DNA from 4 places in the Mesorhizobium sp. M0998 genome. Region 4 is predicted to be linked to each of the others. Evidence: predicted binding sites of a transcription regulator. Region 4 holds the regulator's gene; each other region holds the start of a gene.

Region 1 (3,690 bases), on a different contig from region 4:
GCATCTCGAAGAAGGTCAGGTGGCGCGCGGTGTAGCCGACATTGTCGAGGTCGTTGTGCTTGCCGCCGGCGCGAACACTCTTCTGGGCGGTCGTGGCGCGCGAATACGGCCGCTTCTCCAGACCGGTGAAAACGTTCTTGAACTGCACCATGCCGGCATTGGTGAACATCAGCGTCGGGTCGTTGCGCGGCACCAGCGGGCTTGACGCGACGACCTCGTGACCTTCCTTGCGAAAATAGTCGAGAAATGCCGACCGGATCTCGTTGACGCCACTCATGAATACTGCCTTTTCGAGAGAACCGCCGGCTGCCGGCGGAAAATAGACATGGCCTTTTAGCGGTCGCACCGCAGCCTGTCCAGAAACACCAAATGGGCTCAAATCCCGGCTTTCACCAGCGCCTTGAAATGCGTCTGCCTCGCCGTCAAACGCGAACCGCCGGCCCTGGGCCGGCGGTTCGAAACGCATCGATTACGCAAACTCAAAATCAAAACATCAAATCGAAACCTGGCTGAGGCTCAGCGAGGCGTCGCTTGCCCTACATCACCCCAGCGTCGTCCTCGAAACCGTCATCGCTGCTTTCGGAGCCGCCGTTCTCAAGGAATTTCTCAGCGATCAGCCCGGCATTCTGCCGGAGCGCCAGCTCGATCTCGCGCGCCGTGTCGGGATTGTCGCGCAGGAACAGTTTTGCGTTTTCGCGGCCCTGGCCAAGACGCTGCGAATTGTAGGAGAACCAGGCGCCCGACTTTTCGACCACGCCCGCCTTGACGCCGAGATCGACCAGCTCGCCGGTCTTGGAGACGCCCTCGCCATACATGATGTCGAACTCGACCACCTTGAAGGGCGGCGCCAGCTTGTTCTTGACGACCTTGACGCGGGTCTGGTTGCCGACGACCTCGTCGCGATCCTTGACCGAGCCGATGCGGCGGATGTCGAGGCGGACCGAGGCATAGAATTTCAACGCATTGCCGCCGGTCGTCGTCTCGGGCGAACCGAACATGACGCCGATCTTCATGCGGATCTGGTTGATGAAGATGACCATGGTGTTGGAGCGCGAGATCGAGGCGGTGAGCTTGCGCAGTGCCTGGCTCATCAGGCGGGCCTGCAGGCCGGGCAGCGAATCGCCCATCTCGCCTTCGATTTCCGCCCGCGGCGTCAACGCCGCCACCGAATCGACCACCAGCACGTCGATGGCGCCGGAGCGCACCAGCGTGTCGCAGATCTCCAGCGCCTGCTCGCCGGTATCGGGCTGCGAGATCAAAAGGTTTTCGAGATCGACGCCGAGCTTGCGGGCATAGACCGGGTCGAGCGCGTGCTCGGCATCGACGAAGGCGCAGATGCCGCCCTTCTTCTGGGCTTCGGCCACCGTGTGCAGCGCCAGCGTCGTCTTGCCCGAGCTTTCCGGCCCGTAGATCTCGACGATGCGGCCGCGCGGCAGGCCGCCGACGCCAAGCGCGATGTCCAGCCCAAGCGAGCCGGTCGGCACCGTCTCGATCTCGACGACCTGCTCGTTCGCGCCGAGCCGCATGATCGAGCCCTTGCCGAAGGCACGCTCGATTTGCGACAGCGCCGCATCCAGAGCCTTTGATTTGTCCACCGCTTTGTCCTCTACAAGCCGCAAAGAATTCTGAGCCATGATACATCACCCCGTGGTCGTCAATGGAGGCCGGACAATCCCGCAATCCTTAAAAAAATGTACCTCATTTGTTCTCATTTGTCAATGAGCACCAAGGGTTTGAAAAATAACGCATATCCCTATTTGTTCTATTTTTGTTTCGCAATTATTGCTTCGGATGTATCTCACCTCGCATGCGGCGCCGTTGCCGTTACCGACCGAATCGGACCCGCGATTGCAGGGTTCCGCCCGGCGACCTAGTCTCCCCGGGCAACAGCTAAAGGGCATTTTGACGGCATGATCAAATCCCCGACGATCCTGGCCGTGGGCGGCGCCTATATCGAGCGGCGCGGCCGGGTTGCCGGCGCCTTCGTGCCGGCCGCTTCCAACCCCGGCACGATGCGCGAGCATGTCGGCGGTGCCGTCTTCAACGCCTTGCGCTTTGCGGTGCGACGCGGCGCCTCGGCCGCGCTGCTTTCGGTGCGCGGCGGCGATGCCCTTGGCGACACGGTTTTACGCGCCGTCACCGAGGCCGGCATTACCGACCTGTCGGCGGTGTTCCTCGACCGAGCAACGCCAAGCCATACGATGCTGATCGACAGCGACGGCGGGCTGATCGCCGGCCTTGCCGACATGGTGCTCTACGAGCTGGCGCTTCCCAAGCAGATCCGCCGTGCCAAGGTGCGGGAAGCGATCGGTTCGGCCGACGCGGTGCTGTGCGACGCCAACCTGCCGTCGACCGCGCTGGAGCGGCTGGCGGCACTCGCCGCCGGCAAGCCGGTGTTTGCGCTTGCGGTCTCGCCCAACAAAGCGGCGCGGCTGACGCCGGTGCTCGACCGTCTGGCGATGGCCTTCATGAACCGGCGCGAGGCCGGCATGCTCGCCGGCGTCCAAATCGATCAAGGCATCGTCGACGGCCTGAGACGCGCCGGGCTGAAAAGCGGCGTGATCACCGCCGGCGACGAACCAGTGCTCGGTTTCGACGAATTGAGCGCGTTCTCGATCTCGCCACCACCGCTGCAAAAGCGGACCGATGCTGCCGGCGCCGGCGACGCATTGGCAGGCGCCACGATCGCTGCCCTGCTGCGCGGCCTGACGCTGCGCGCGGCTCTGCGCGAAGGCATTGCCGCAGCTATGCTCGTCGTCGAGCGTGCCGCCTTCACCAGCGCTGGCTTTGCCGAGGCGCTGGCGCTCGTGCCCGAGGCGCGGGACCTGGCATGAAGTGCGGCCAGGAATTACCGAAGCATGACGCAGCCTATTTGCCGGCGCGCCGTCCTGCCTCGTAGGCGCGGCGCGCCCAGATCGCCATCTCGTCGGGATCGTCGAACGCGCTGTCGGGAACGCTCCAATAGGGCATCGACACGAGCTTGCCGTGGCGCGAGCCGGTATAGGTCCATTGCCGGCAGCCGGCCGCTTCGAATTCCGGGGCGCTTTCGGCGTCGGCCTTCAGCATCAATTCGCCACCGATGACGATGGCGACGATGACGCCGTCGAAATAGATGCCCTTGCCGCCGAACAGCTTGCGGATACTGACCGGGCCGAGGCCTTCGAAAAGCTCTTCTATGCGCTCGTTGTCCATGCGGCGATCATGTCACCCGGATTTCCCCTTGTCATCGCCGCAACCGGCGCCATCCTGACAAAGTGCAAATCACTTTCGTCGGAGTTTCTCATGCCGCTTCTGCTCAAAGGGTCCTGCCGGTGCAATGCCGTGCGTTTCGAGGTGGAAAGCCACACGCCGGTGCCGTTCATGCTGTGCTACTGCTCGATCTGCCGCAAGCAGCAGGGCGGCGGCGGTTTTGCCATCAATCTCGGCGCCGATTACGAGACGCTGAAAATCCAGGGCAAGCGCCATCTCGGCGTCTACCGCGCCGAGATCGAGGACGACGAGCACCCGCAACGCGAGACCTCGACCGGCGAGCGGAACTTCTGCACGAAATGCGGGACGGCACTCTGGCTCTACGATCCGACCTGGCCGGAGCTGGTGCACCCCTTCGCCTCGGCGATCGACACAGACCTGCCAAAGCCGCCGGAGAAGGTGCATCTGATGCTGAAATACAAGGCGAACTGGGTCGAGCCG
Region 2 (3,690 bases), on a different contig from region 4:
AGCCAGTGCTGCACGCACGGCGGCTGGAGCTGAAGGCGCGGGATAACGGCTGAACCGAAAGCACGATGCACGCCGGCCAAGGGTAAGCGCCGGCGTCCCCCCTCCCCCTTGAGGGGAGGGTGGCCCGAAGGGCCGGGTGGGGTCGCCAACGCAGTGCGCCAACCCAATTCTGACGGTGCGCCTTAGGAGGAGCATCGCAACGCTCCGCACCTCGGTCGGTTTCGAAATGCGACAGGCCGAGCGTCTCACCGGCGACCCCACCCGGCCGCTTCGCGGCCACCCTCCCCTCAAGGGGGAGGGGAACGTCACGCCGCCTGCGCCATCCGTTCCGAACTCATGCGATAGGAAATCGCTTCGGCCAGATGGATGCGGCCGACCGTCTCGCTGGCCTCGAGATCGGCCAGGGTCCGCGCCACCTTCAAGACGCGGTGATAGGCTCGTGCGGAAAAGCCGAGCTTTTCGCTGGCGTCCCTGAGCAGCGACAGGCCGGCGGCATCGGGCATGGCGATCTCCTCGATGACTGACGGCGAGCAATGGGCGTTGGTGGTGGCGGTCGCGCCGAGCCGCTCGAAGCGCTCGCGCTGGATCGTACGGGCGCGGGCAACACGTAGTGCGACGGCGGCACTTTTCTCGGCCCGGTCCGGCCGGATCAAATCGCTGGCCGAGACCGCCGGCACCTCGATCCTGAGATCGATGCGATCGAGCAGCGGGCCGGAAATGCGCGCCTGGTAGTCGGTGCGACAGCGATCGCCGCGCAGGCAGCGATAGCCCGGCTCGCCGGCCATGCCGCAACGGCACGGGTTCATCGCCGCGACCAGCTGGATACGCGCCGGATAGGTGACGCGATGATTGGCGCGCGCGATCATGCAGTCGCCGGTCTCGAGCGGCTGGCGCAGTGCATCGAGCGCCTGCGGCGAGAATTCGGGGAACTCGTCGAGGAACAGCACGCCGTGATGGGCAAGCGAGGCCTCGCCCGGCCGCACGCGCAGACCGCCGCCGACCATCGCCGCCATCGAGGCCGAATGATGTGGCGCGCGGAACGGCCGCCGGTCGGTGAGTTTTCCTTCGCCGAGTTCGCCGGCCACCGAGGCGATCATCGAGACTTCGAGCAATTCCCTGGGCGCCAGCGGCGGTAGGATCGACGGCAGCCGCTGCGCCAGCATCGACTTTCCCGACCCCGGCGGTCCGACCATCAAAAGATTGTGGCCGCCGGCGGCCGCCACCTCCAGCGCCCGCTTGGCGGTCTCCTGGCCCTTGATATCGGCGAGATCGGGCAGGTCGCGCGCCGCGGCATGGATGCCGGCTTCCGGCCGCGACAGAACCTGCGTGCCGCGAAAATGATTGGCGATGGCGATCAGGCTGCGCGGCGCCAATATGTCGAAATCCTTGCCGGCCCACGCCGCTTCCGGCCCGCAGGCGAACGGGCAGATCAAGCCCTTGCCTTCGGCATTGGCGCCGATCGCCGCCGGCAGCGCGCCGGCCACCGCGGCAATGGTGCCGTCGAGCGACAATTCGCCAAGCACGACATAGCCGGCCAGCATGTCGCCCGGAATGGCGCCGAGCGCCGCCATCAGCCCGAGGGCGATCGGCAGATCGTAGTGGCTGCCTTCCTTGGGCAGGTCGGCCGGCGCCAGATTGACGGTGACCTTCTTCGACGGCATCGACAGGCCGGATGCATGCAGCGCTGCCTGCACCCGCTCGCGGCTTTCGGCGACAGCCTTGTCGGCCAGCCCGACGATGTGCATGTTGACCTTGCCCGGCGCGATCATCACCTGCACGTCGACCGGCACGGCCTCAATGCCCTGGAAAGCAACCGTGCGAACCCGCGCCACCATGTCTTCACCCCGGATGCAGGCTTTGCCCCAAGCCTTTGCGATCATGCCGCGAACGGCGTCACCGGAGACAACCACAGATTACCGGCGAAGGCAAGAACATTTGGGGAACAGCTGAGCGCCACGGCTGCAATGGTTTGCAACGCGGCCGCTTCCAGAAGCAATGTACGCTAGTTGCGCTTCTTCTCCACGGCATCCCAGAACAGGCTGGCGATGTCGGCGCCGCCGAAGCGCTGCACTTCGCGTATGCCGGTCGGTGAGGTCACGTTGATCTCGGTCATGTAGTCGCCGATGACGTCGATGCCGACGAGGATGAAGCCGCGCTCTTTCAGCGCGGGGCCGATGCGGGCGCAGATCTCGCGTTCGCGTTCCGTCAATTCGGTCTTTTCGGCGCGGCCGCCGACATGCATGTTGGAGCGCGAATCATGCTCGGCCGGCACGCGGTTGATGGCGCCGACAGGCTCGCCGTCAATCAGGATGATGCGCTTGTCGCCACCCCGCACCTCCTTGAGGTAGCGCTGCACGATGTAGGGTTCGCGGAACAACTGGCCGAACATTTCGAGCAGCGAGGCGAGGTTGCGGTCGGCCTCGTGCAGGTGAAAGATGCCGGCGCCGCCATTGCCGTAGAGCGGCTTGACGATGATATCGCCGAACTCCTTGCGAAAGGCGGCGACCTCGAGCGGGTCCTTGGTGATCAGCGTGTCCGGCATCAGGTCGGGAAATTCGGTGACGAAGATCTTTTCCGGGCTGTTGCGCACCCAGGCCGGGTCGTTGACCACCAGCGTCTTCGGATGGATGCGCTCGAGGATATGCGTGGTGGTGATGTAGTTCATGTCGAAGGGCGGATCCTGCCGCAAAAGGATGACGTCCATCTCCGCAAGATCGGTGCGCACCTTCTCGCCCAGCGAATAATGGTTGCCCTTCTCGTCGCGGACCTGCATCGCCTCGATACGGGCAAACACCTTGCCTTCGCGCAGCGACAGCCGGTCGGGCGTGTAGTGGAACAGCTGGTGCCCGCGCCGCTGCGCTTCCAGCGACAGCGCAAACGACGTGTCGCCGGCAATCGACACGGTAGAGATGTGGTCCATCTGGACGGCGACTTTCAGGGGCATGGGTGCTCTCCGGCGCAGTTGCAACGAACGTGCGTCCACCCGGACGCACATACGCTCCAACACTTTGAATCCATGCATCGCGCTTTCCGAAAATCGATTCCGATTTTTCGGGCCGATGCATCGACGAGAGCGATATAAGGAAATCGGCGGCCTCTGCCAATCGGCCAAGGTCATGATGAGGCTGCGCTTCTGGCGCAGACCCCAATGCGATGTGCGTTCAGCGGTCGAAGACCAGCTTGGAATAGCCGAGGAAGGACAGCGCCATGGCAACCAGCGAGGCGACCGCAAGGGCGACGAGCGGCGGCACCATCGGCAGCGCGAACAGCATGGCGCAATAGACGAGATAATTGACGAGGCTGGTGGCGATGCCGACGCCGCCATAGCGTGCGCCCTCTTGCGCGACGCCGCGGCTGGAAGGCGAGAAGGTCAGATGGCGATTGATCAGCCAGGTGGCGGACAAGGCAAAACCGATCGAGATGATGCGAGCCGCGAAGGGGCCAAGCGGCGCTATCGCCAACACCAGCCAAAGCGCCGCCGCGTCGGCGACGAAGCCGATACCGCCGGCGACAATGAAGCGGGCGAGGCGTCCCATTTAGGGCTCTAAGCCGCCCGCGGGGTCTTGCGCGGTCCGGTCTTCAAAGTCGCGAGCGCACTTGCGCGTTCGCGTTCGACGCGGCCGGAAGGCATCGACAGATAGAAGATGCGCTTCTGCTCGGCCCGGCCGCGCGACACCGAGTCGAGGATTA
Region 3 (3,690 bases), on a different contig from region 4:
TCGCGGTCGAGCGTGCGTTCCACTTCTTCGTAGGTGCGGCCGCAATGGCGGGCGTAAAGATCGGTCATGCGCCGCTTGGTGCGAAGGATGCCCTCGGCATGGCGCTGGATATCGGAGGCTTGGCCCTGGAAACCGCCGAGAGGCTGATGCAGCACGATGCTGGTGTTGGGTAGCGCGATGCGCCGCCCCGGTGTGCCGGCCATCAAAAGGAACGAGGCCATCGAGGCGGCGAAGCCCATACAAACCGTGGAGACCGGGCAGCTGATATACTGCATCGTATCGTAGATGGCGAAACCGCTGGTCACCACGCCGCCCGGCGAGTTGATGTAGAGCGAGACCTCCTTGTCGGGATTGTCGGATTCCAACGACAGAAGCTGGGCGCAGACCAGCGCCGAGGTGCCGTCATCGATCGGGCCGTTGATGAAGACGATGCGCTCGCGCAGCAGCCGCGAAAATATGTCGAAGGCACGTTCGCCGCGGCTCGACTGCTCGATCACCATCGGCACCAGATTGGCAAGGCCGCTCATCGGTTGTCTCCGTTGACTGTTGTCGTTCAGGCCGCGCGCAGGAAGAGGCGCGGGGTGTTTGCGGCGATCTGTTTGTGCCTGGGAGTGCGCGCTTCAAAGGAAAGCCGGCAACCGGCGCTTGCCATCGCGATCTCTGGCACTGCTGCCCGAGCAAAACCGTCATGGACGATGCGTAGATGCGTGCCGCCGGAAACGGTGCGGTCGAGCGTAAAGGTGACGATGCTGTCCACTGGGCTGTCGTTCATTGCGCTGTCCAGGGGGCTGCCGGGCGGCACCTGCGTATCGCCGGGCGCCGGGCGCTCCCGCCAGGAATAGCGCAGCAGCCGTCCGGGATCCGCGTCGAGGATTTCGCACTCGATCGGCGCATTCGGCGCTTTAAAGGCAAAGCGGTTGCCGATTTCGGGCTTGATGTCGTTCGGCATCATCCAGGCCGCGAGCAGGTCCGGCACCGTCAGTGCCCGCCACACCTTTTCCGGCGGTTCGGGCAGCTCGCACTCGAACTCGATCTTGTCTGCGGCCATTTCGGCGCGTTCTTTGCCTCGGCTGGTCATTCGTCCATGTCCTTCAAAACCGTCTTGAGCCTTTCGATGCGCTCTGGCCAGAACGCACGGTAGCGTTCGATCCAGCTGAGCAGTGGCGCAAGCCCCTTCGGATCGACGCGGTAATAGGCGTTGCGACCGGCCCGGCGCTCCACCACGAGGCCGGCGCCGCGCAGCACTGCGAGATGTTGCGATACCGCCGGCTGCGATACCGGTATGCCAGTGCGCAGTTCCGACACCGTCATCTCGCCGTCGGCGAGCCGCTCATAGACGGCGCGACGCGTTGGATCCGCTAGTGCCCGAAAAATGTCTGCTTCGATCATGCCGAAAGCATAAGTCAATACTTATCGGTTTGGCAAGCCGTGTTTTTTAAGACAGGCGGTGTTTTTTAAGACAGGGCGAGGTTTTACAAACTCGCTGGAAGCCAGCGTCTCACCATGTCGGGGGATCCGTTGAACGTCGCCTCGAAAACTGGTGACGCGAGCACAGCATGAATATGAAGCAATTCGGAGCCGACGTTTCGGAAGCCATGTTGCTTGTGCGCGGCGACAACAAGCGACTGTCCGGCAGTCAAGACGAGATGCTCTTCGTCGATCCACATCTCGGCCCTGCCAGCGATGACGGTAAGCACTTCCTCGACCGGGTGCCAATGTGTCGGGGCGCCAACCGCCGGTTCGACCCATTGTTCAAACATGCAAAGTTGAGTTGCGCCGTTGCGGGCAGAGACATGCATGCGGGTCTTTACTCCCGTCCGCCATTCTTCTTGCGGCTGATCGTCATGCGCAACCATCTTCATGCGTTCGCCTCGATCCCATGGTCTGTGGAAATTCGACGCCGAGACACTACTTCTTACTGACAACTATTGACAGTGCAGGGCCTCTCCTATAGAACGAAAAGAGAACAAAAACCTTGTGGGAAAAGGCAGCGACGGCAGGCAGGGATTGTCCATCGCCTGTAAGGTGCGGCGACAAAAATTCGGTTTCGGATGAGCGCGGAGAAGTATCATGGCGGGTAGCGTCAACAAGGTCATTCTGGTGGGCAACCTCGGGGCGGACCCTGAAATCCGCCGCCTGAATTCGGGTGACCCGGTCGTCAACATCCGCATCGCGACGTCGGAAAGCTGGCGCGACAAGACGTCCGGAGAGCGCAAGGAAAAGACCGAGTGGCACAATGTCGTGATCTTCAACGACCAGATCGCCAAGGTGGCCGAGCAGTATCTGAAGAAGGGCATGAAGGTCTATGTCGAGGGCCAGTTGCAGACGCGCAAATGGCAGGACCAGACCGGCAATGACCGCTATACGACCGAAATCGTGTTGCAGAAATTCCGCGGCGAGCTGCAGATGCTCGATGCGCGGGGCGAGGGCGGCGGCCAGGTCGGCAACTATGCCGGTGGTGGTGCGAGCCGCGGTTCCGATTTCGGCCAGTCCGGCCCGGGCGAAAGTTTCAATCGCGGTGGCGCCAACAAGGGCGGCGGCGGTGGTTCGTCGCGCGAGCTGGACGACGAAATCCCGTTCTGATTTCTCGGGCGGACTGCCCTTGCGGCGAAAAGCGCCGGCACCTTGGCCACGAAATGGCGTCCCGAAAATCTGTCTTGGATTTTCGGGACGTTGTGCGTTTGAGCGGTGAAAGGACGTATCAGGTGAAGGCAAGGGTCAAATGGGTCGAGGAGCGCACTTTCGTTGGCGAGTCCGCCAATGGGCACAAGCTGGTGCTAGGCACTGCGTTCGGGCCGGAGGGCAAGACGCCGGGGCCGAGCCCAATGGAACTGGTGCTGATCGGCACTGGCGGCTGCTCGGCCTATGACGTGGTCCATATCCTCGAAAAGGGGCGCGAGGCGGTCGAAGATTGCGTGGTCGAACTCGATGCCGACCGTGCAGAAGCCGATCCCAGGGTGTTCACCCGCATTCACATGCATTTTGTCGTCAAGGGCCGGGCGCTGTCACACGACAAGGTAAAGCGGGCGATCGGGCTTTCGATCGAGAAATACTGCTCGGCCTCGGCAATGATGGCCAAGACTGCCGAGATTACCCATGACTTCGAAGTCATTGAAACGACAGCGAAGTAGGGCTGTCCCTACGTCGCCATCAGCGCCTTGATGCCGTCGGCGACGAACTGTACGGCGAGCGCCGCCAGGATGACGCCGAGCAGCCTTGTCAGGATCGAACGGCCGGTTTGGCCGAGGATACGGTCGATGCGCTCTGACAGCACGAACACCAGGTAGGTGATGACGAGGCAGATGGCGATGATGCCGACAAGGGCTGTCTGCGCGCCCAAACCCTGAAACGAGCTTGAGAGCAGGACGGTCGCCGAAATCGCGCCGGGACCGGCAATGAGCGGGATCGCCAGCGGAAAGGCGGCGATGTTGTGGATCATGTCCCTGGTGATGGCGACGTCGCCGATCTTCTCCTTGCGGTCCTGCCGGCGCTCGAACACCATTTCGAAGGCGATGAAGAACAGCAGAAAGCCGCCGGCGACGCGGAAAGCCGGCAGAGTGATGCCGAAGACTGACAGGATCGACGCGCCGGCGATTGCGAACAACGCCATTACCAGGAAGGCGATGACCGAGGCGCGCACGGAGACCTGGTTGCGCTCCTCGCGGTTCATGCCGCGGGTCACGGCGAGGA
Region 4 (3,690 bases):
GCCTGTTCGCCAATCTGGCCATCATGCCCATCGTCTCACTGGTCGTCATGCCCTTCGCCGTTCTCAGCGCGCTGGCGATGCCGTTCGGTGCGGATGGCCCTTTCCTCTATGTCATGGGCAAGGGGCTGACGGCGATGATCGCCCTGTCCGGGTGGATCTCGGAGCGCTCGCCGATCGATGCGGTCGGGCTGATTTCGCTGAGATCCGTCCTTCTGGTGACGATCGCCCTCGTCATTGCCAGCATGGCGACGACGTGGTTGCGGCTGGCGGCACTTCCTTTTGCGCTCGCCGGCTTGCTGACGACAACGCAGACACGCATACCCGACGTATTGGTCTCGGAGGACGCACGGCTGGTCGTGCTGTCGATCGGCAGCGGTGAACTCGCGGTCAACCGGGCACGCCCGAATGAGTTCACCATCGACAACTGGAAACGCGCGCTCACATCAGAGGCTATCGTCGCGCCGGAAACACCTGGAAAGAACGACCCGCAATTCGACATTGCCGATCCGGCCGACCTACCGCCGGGCATGCCGTTCATTTGCACGGACGGCCTCTGCCTTGCCAGGCATCCATCCGGCGCGATCATCGCGCAAGCCAAGGACCGCGATACTGCGCGGCCAGCCTGCGCCTTTGCCAGCTTGATCGTCATCGACGACGCCACCGCCCATAACCCCTGCTACTACGACCGGCTGGTCCTCGTCGTCACCAAACGGCAACTGGCGCGCGCGGGAAGTGCCGCCGTCTATTTCGATCCACAAGCGGCAACACGCGCCGAGATCCGCTTCGCCGTCGAAAAATCATACCGGCCCTGGCACGTGCAGCGGAAATTTTCACGCGCGGCACGGGGCCTGCCGCCATACCGCCGGGCCGACAACCCCAAAGCCGGCGCCAAGGGCGGAGCTCAGTAGCGGCGGATCAGTCCGACGAGCTTGCCCTGCACCTTGACCCTGTCTGGTCCGAAGATGCGCGTCTCGTAGGCCGGATTGGCGGCTTCCAGGGCGATCGAGGCGCCCTTGCGGCGGAACCGCTTCAGCGTCGCTTCCTCCTCGTCGACCAGTGCCACCACGATCTCACCGGGGCTCGCCGTATCGGCATTGCGGATGATCACCGTGTCGCCGTCGAAAATGCCGGCCTCGATCATCGAATCGCCTTTGACCTCGAGCGCATAATGCTCGCCGCCCATGATCATATCCGGCGGCACCGAAATCGAATGCGTCTGGTGCTGGATGGCGTCGATCGGCACACCGGCAGCGATGCGGCCCATCACCGGGATCGAAACGGCGGCGACGACATCGTCGTCATTTCCGGCTGCGGGCACGCGCGACGATGTCGGCTTGCCTTGCCGAGGGGCGCCTTGCCCAAGACTGCCCTGGATGACACTCGGCGAGAACTTGCGTGCCGCATTGAGGCCGGGGGCGATCGAGTCAGGCAGGCGTAGCACTTCCAGCGCACGGGCCCGGTTGGGCAAACGGCGAATGAAGCCGCGCTCCTCCAGCGCCGTAATCAGCCGGTGGATTCCGGATTTGGAAGCCAGGTCGAGCGCTTCCTTCATCTCGTCGAATGAAGGCGGGATACCGCTTTCCTTCAACCTTTCGTGGATGAACATAAGCAGTTCGTGTTGTTTGCGTGTCAGCATAGCGACCCCCAACAGAATCAGAAAAACAAACCCAGAACAAACACTATCTGTTCCAGTTGTGTTCCGCAACTGTTTAAAGTTTAATGAATGCGTTAAGGCTCGGGAAACAAACGACGTCCCCTACCGGCGTACCGCATTTTCACCGCCGCAAGCCTCATCGCCTTGATTCTGCTTTCGTTTGCGCCCTTCTGGCCTCCTAGATGGCGGCACTGGCATCGGCCGTCGGTCGGCAAAAGGCACGGAATTGAACCCTTATCGACTGTGCGGTTTGGTCAATGCACCGTGAACGAAACGAACTCAAAACGCCAACCTCGGGTTAAGTCCCGGTTTCCACCGTCTGGTCAGGCTGCTTCTCGCCGGTGGAGCCTTGCTGCGCGCAACCAGGTAATGGAAGAACAGTCGATGCGTGTCCGGCGTTGCGTTGGATCTTGGGGGAGCAGACAAATCATGACAGGAATTCCCGATCTCGTGGCCATAAAGGCGATGGATGCCGCGGATCCGCTGCGCGCGATGCGCGACCGCTTTGTGTTGCCGCAAGGAGTGATCTATCTCGACGGCAATTCGCTAGGAGCTGCTTCACGTGCCGCTTTCGATGAACTGCACAAGGCCGCGACCGAAGAATGGTCGCATGATCTCATCCGCGCATGGAACACGGCCGGCTGGTTCAACATGCCGCTTGAACTTGGCGACCAGCTCGGGCGCCTGATCGGTGCCGCGGCCGGCCAGACGGTGGTCTGCGACACGACATCGGTCAACATCTACAAGCTGCTGCACGCCGCCATGGCCATGCGACCGGAGCGGCAGGTCATCGTCGCCGAGGGCGATAGTTTTCCGACGGACCTCTACATGGCCGAGGTGTGGTTTCGACGCGAAAAGATACGCTGCTGCGCCTCTCGGGAGTCGACGCGCCGACCATCGAAGAGCTGATCGACGAACGCACCGCCGTGGTGCTGGTCAACCACGTCAACTATAGGTCGGGCGAACTGCGCGACATGCCGGCGCTGACGCGCAGGGCTCAGGAAGCCGGGGCGATGATCGTCTGGGATCTCTGCCACACCGCCGGCGCGATGCCAGTCGAGCTCGACAAGGCAAACGCCGATTTTGCCGTTGGCTGCACCTACAAATATCTGAATGGCGGCCCCGGCGCGCCTGCCTTCATCTATGCGGCTGAGCGGCATCTTTCCGACATCCAGCAGCCGCTCACCGGCTGGTGGGGCCATGCACGGCCCTTCGCCTTCGAGCCAGGCTATGCGGCCGGCACCGGCATCCGCCGGTTTCTGTGCGGCACGCAGCCGGTCCTGTCGATGCGCACGCTGAAGGGCGCGCTCGACATCTGGAACGATGTCGATATGACGGCGGTGCGCAAGAAGAGCATCGCGCTGGCGGATCTGTTCATCGAGCTTGTCGAGGCAAAGTGCGGCACTTACGGGCTCACGCTCGAAAGCACGCGCGATGGGGAAAAACGCGGCAGCCAGATTTCATTCATGCATGAGCATGGCTACCAGGTCATGCGCGCGCTGATCGAACGTGGCGTGATCGGCGATTTTCGCGCGCCATCGACCATGCGCTTCGGCTTCACCCCGCTCTATGTCGGCTATGCCGATGTCTGGCAGGCCGTCAAAGTGCTTGAGGACATCCTGCACACCGGTGCGTGGAAGGATGCGCGCTTCGCCATCAAAGCAGCTGTCACGTGAGATTGATGCGAGAGCTGGAATCGTGAGGCTGGCGAGCGACGCGCCGCGCGATGCTCACGGCTACGTTGCAAGGCCATATGCCAGGGAGGGCGCAGGGTGTTCGAACGTCACATTGCAGATTGGGACAACGCCTATGCCAACGGCGCCAACATAGCCGGCAGCGATCGCTGGCCGGCGGCCTGGATCGAGCCCGCGCGGATTTTCCGCGACGTGCTTTCGACCGAGGGCAGGGCGCGGCTGGACATGGCCTATGGCGACAACCCACGCAACCGGCTCGATCTTTTCCTGCCTCCCATCAAGCCCAAGGGACTCGTGGTGTTCGTCCATGGCGGCTACTGGATGGAATTCGACAAGAATTTC

Evidence for each region. The regulator LexA, encoded in region 4, represses DNA repair genes until DNA is damaged. The targets are predictions, from matches to a motif close to TGTTCNNNNTGTGTTCNG.
Region 1: a site for LexA is predicted at 1,759-1,776, ahead of recA (recombinase RecA). Genes of this name have one in related genera too.
Region 2: a site for LexA is predicted at 1,928-1,945, ahead of NKH59_RS32145 (YifB family Mg chelatase-like AAA ATPase). Genes of this name have one in related genera too.
Region 3: a site for LexA is predicted at 1,952-1,969, ahead of NKH59_RS13345 (single-stranded DNA-binding protein). Genes of this name have one in related genera too.

What each region holds. Positions count from the first base shown of each region.
Region 1 is NZ_JAMYND010000004.1:183,434-187,123, reverse strand. It holds gene alaS (alanine--tRNA ligase) at 1-277, opposite strand, end outside; gene recA (recombinase RecA) at 537-1,634, opposite strand; gene NKH59_RS05705 (PfkB family carbohydrate kinase) at 1,911-2,834, shown strand; gene NKH59_RS05700 (TfoX/Sxy family protein) at 2,869-3,192, opposite strand; gene NKH59_RS05695 (GFA family protein) at 3,283-3,690, shown strand, end outside.
Region 2 is NZ_JAMYND010000072.1:6,378-10,067, reverse strand. It holds gene NKH59_RS32150 (malate synthase G) at 1-53, shown strand, start outside; gene NKH59_RS32145 (YifB family Mg chelatase-like AAA ATPase) at 306-1,835, opposite strand; gene gshB (glutathione synthase) at 2,003-2,944, opposite strand; gene NKH59_RS32135 (GtrA family protein) at 3,162-3,536, opposite strand; gene NKH59_RS32130 (glycosyltransferase) at 3,545-3,690, opposite strand, start outside.
Region 3 is NZ_JAMYND010000011.1:154,703-158,392, forward strand. It holds gene NKH59_RS13325 (ATP-dependent Clp protease proteolytic subunit) at 1-527, opposite strand, end outside; gene NKH59_RS13330 (SRPBCC family protein) at 554-1,078, opposite strand; gene NKH59_RS13335 (ArsR/SmtB family transcription factor) at 1,075-1,389, opposite strand; gene NKH59_RS13340 (cupin domain-containing protein) at 1,473-1,862, opposite strand; gene NKH59_RS13345 (single-stranded DNA-binding protein) at 2,071-2,583, shown strand; gene NKH59_RS13350 (OsmC family protein) at 2,706-3,131, shown strand; gene NKH59_RS13355 (MarC family protein) at 3,140-3,690, opposite strand, start outside.
Region 4 is NZ_JAMYND010000031.1:21,622-25,311, reverse strand. It holds gene NKH59_RS24815 (ComEC/Rec2 family competence protein) at 1-908, shown strand, start outside; gene lexA (transcriptional repressor LexA) at 902-1,636, opposite strand; partial or broken gene kynU (kynureninase) at 2,084-3,330, shown strand; gene NKH59_RS24800 (hormone-sensitive lipase) at 3,427-3,690, shown strand, end outside.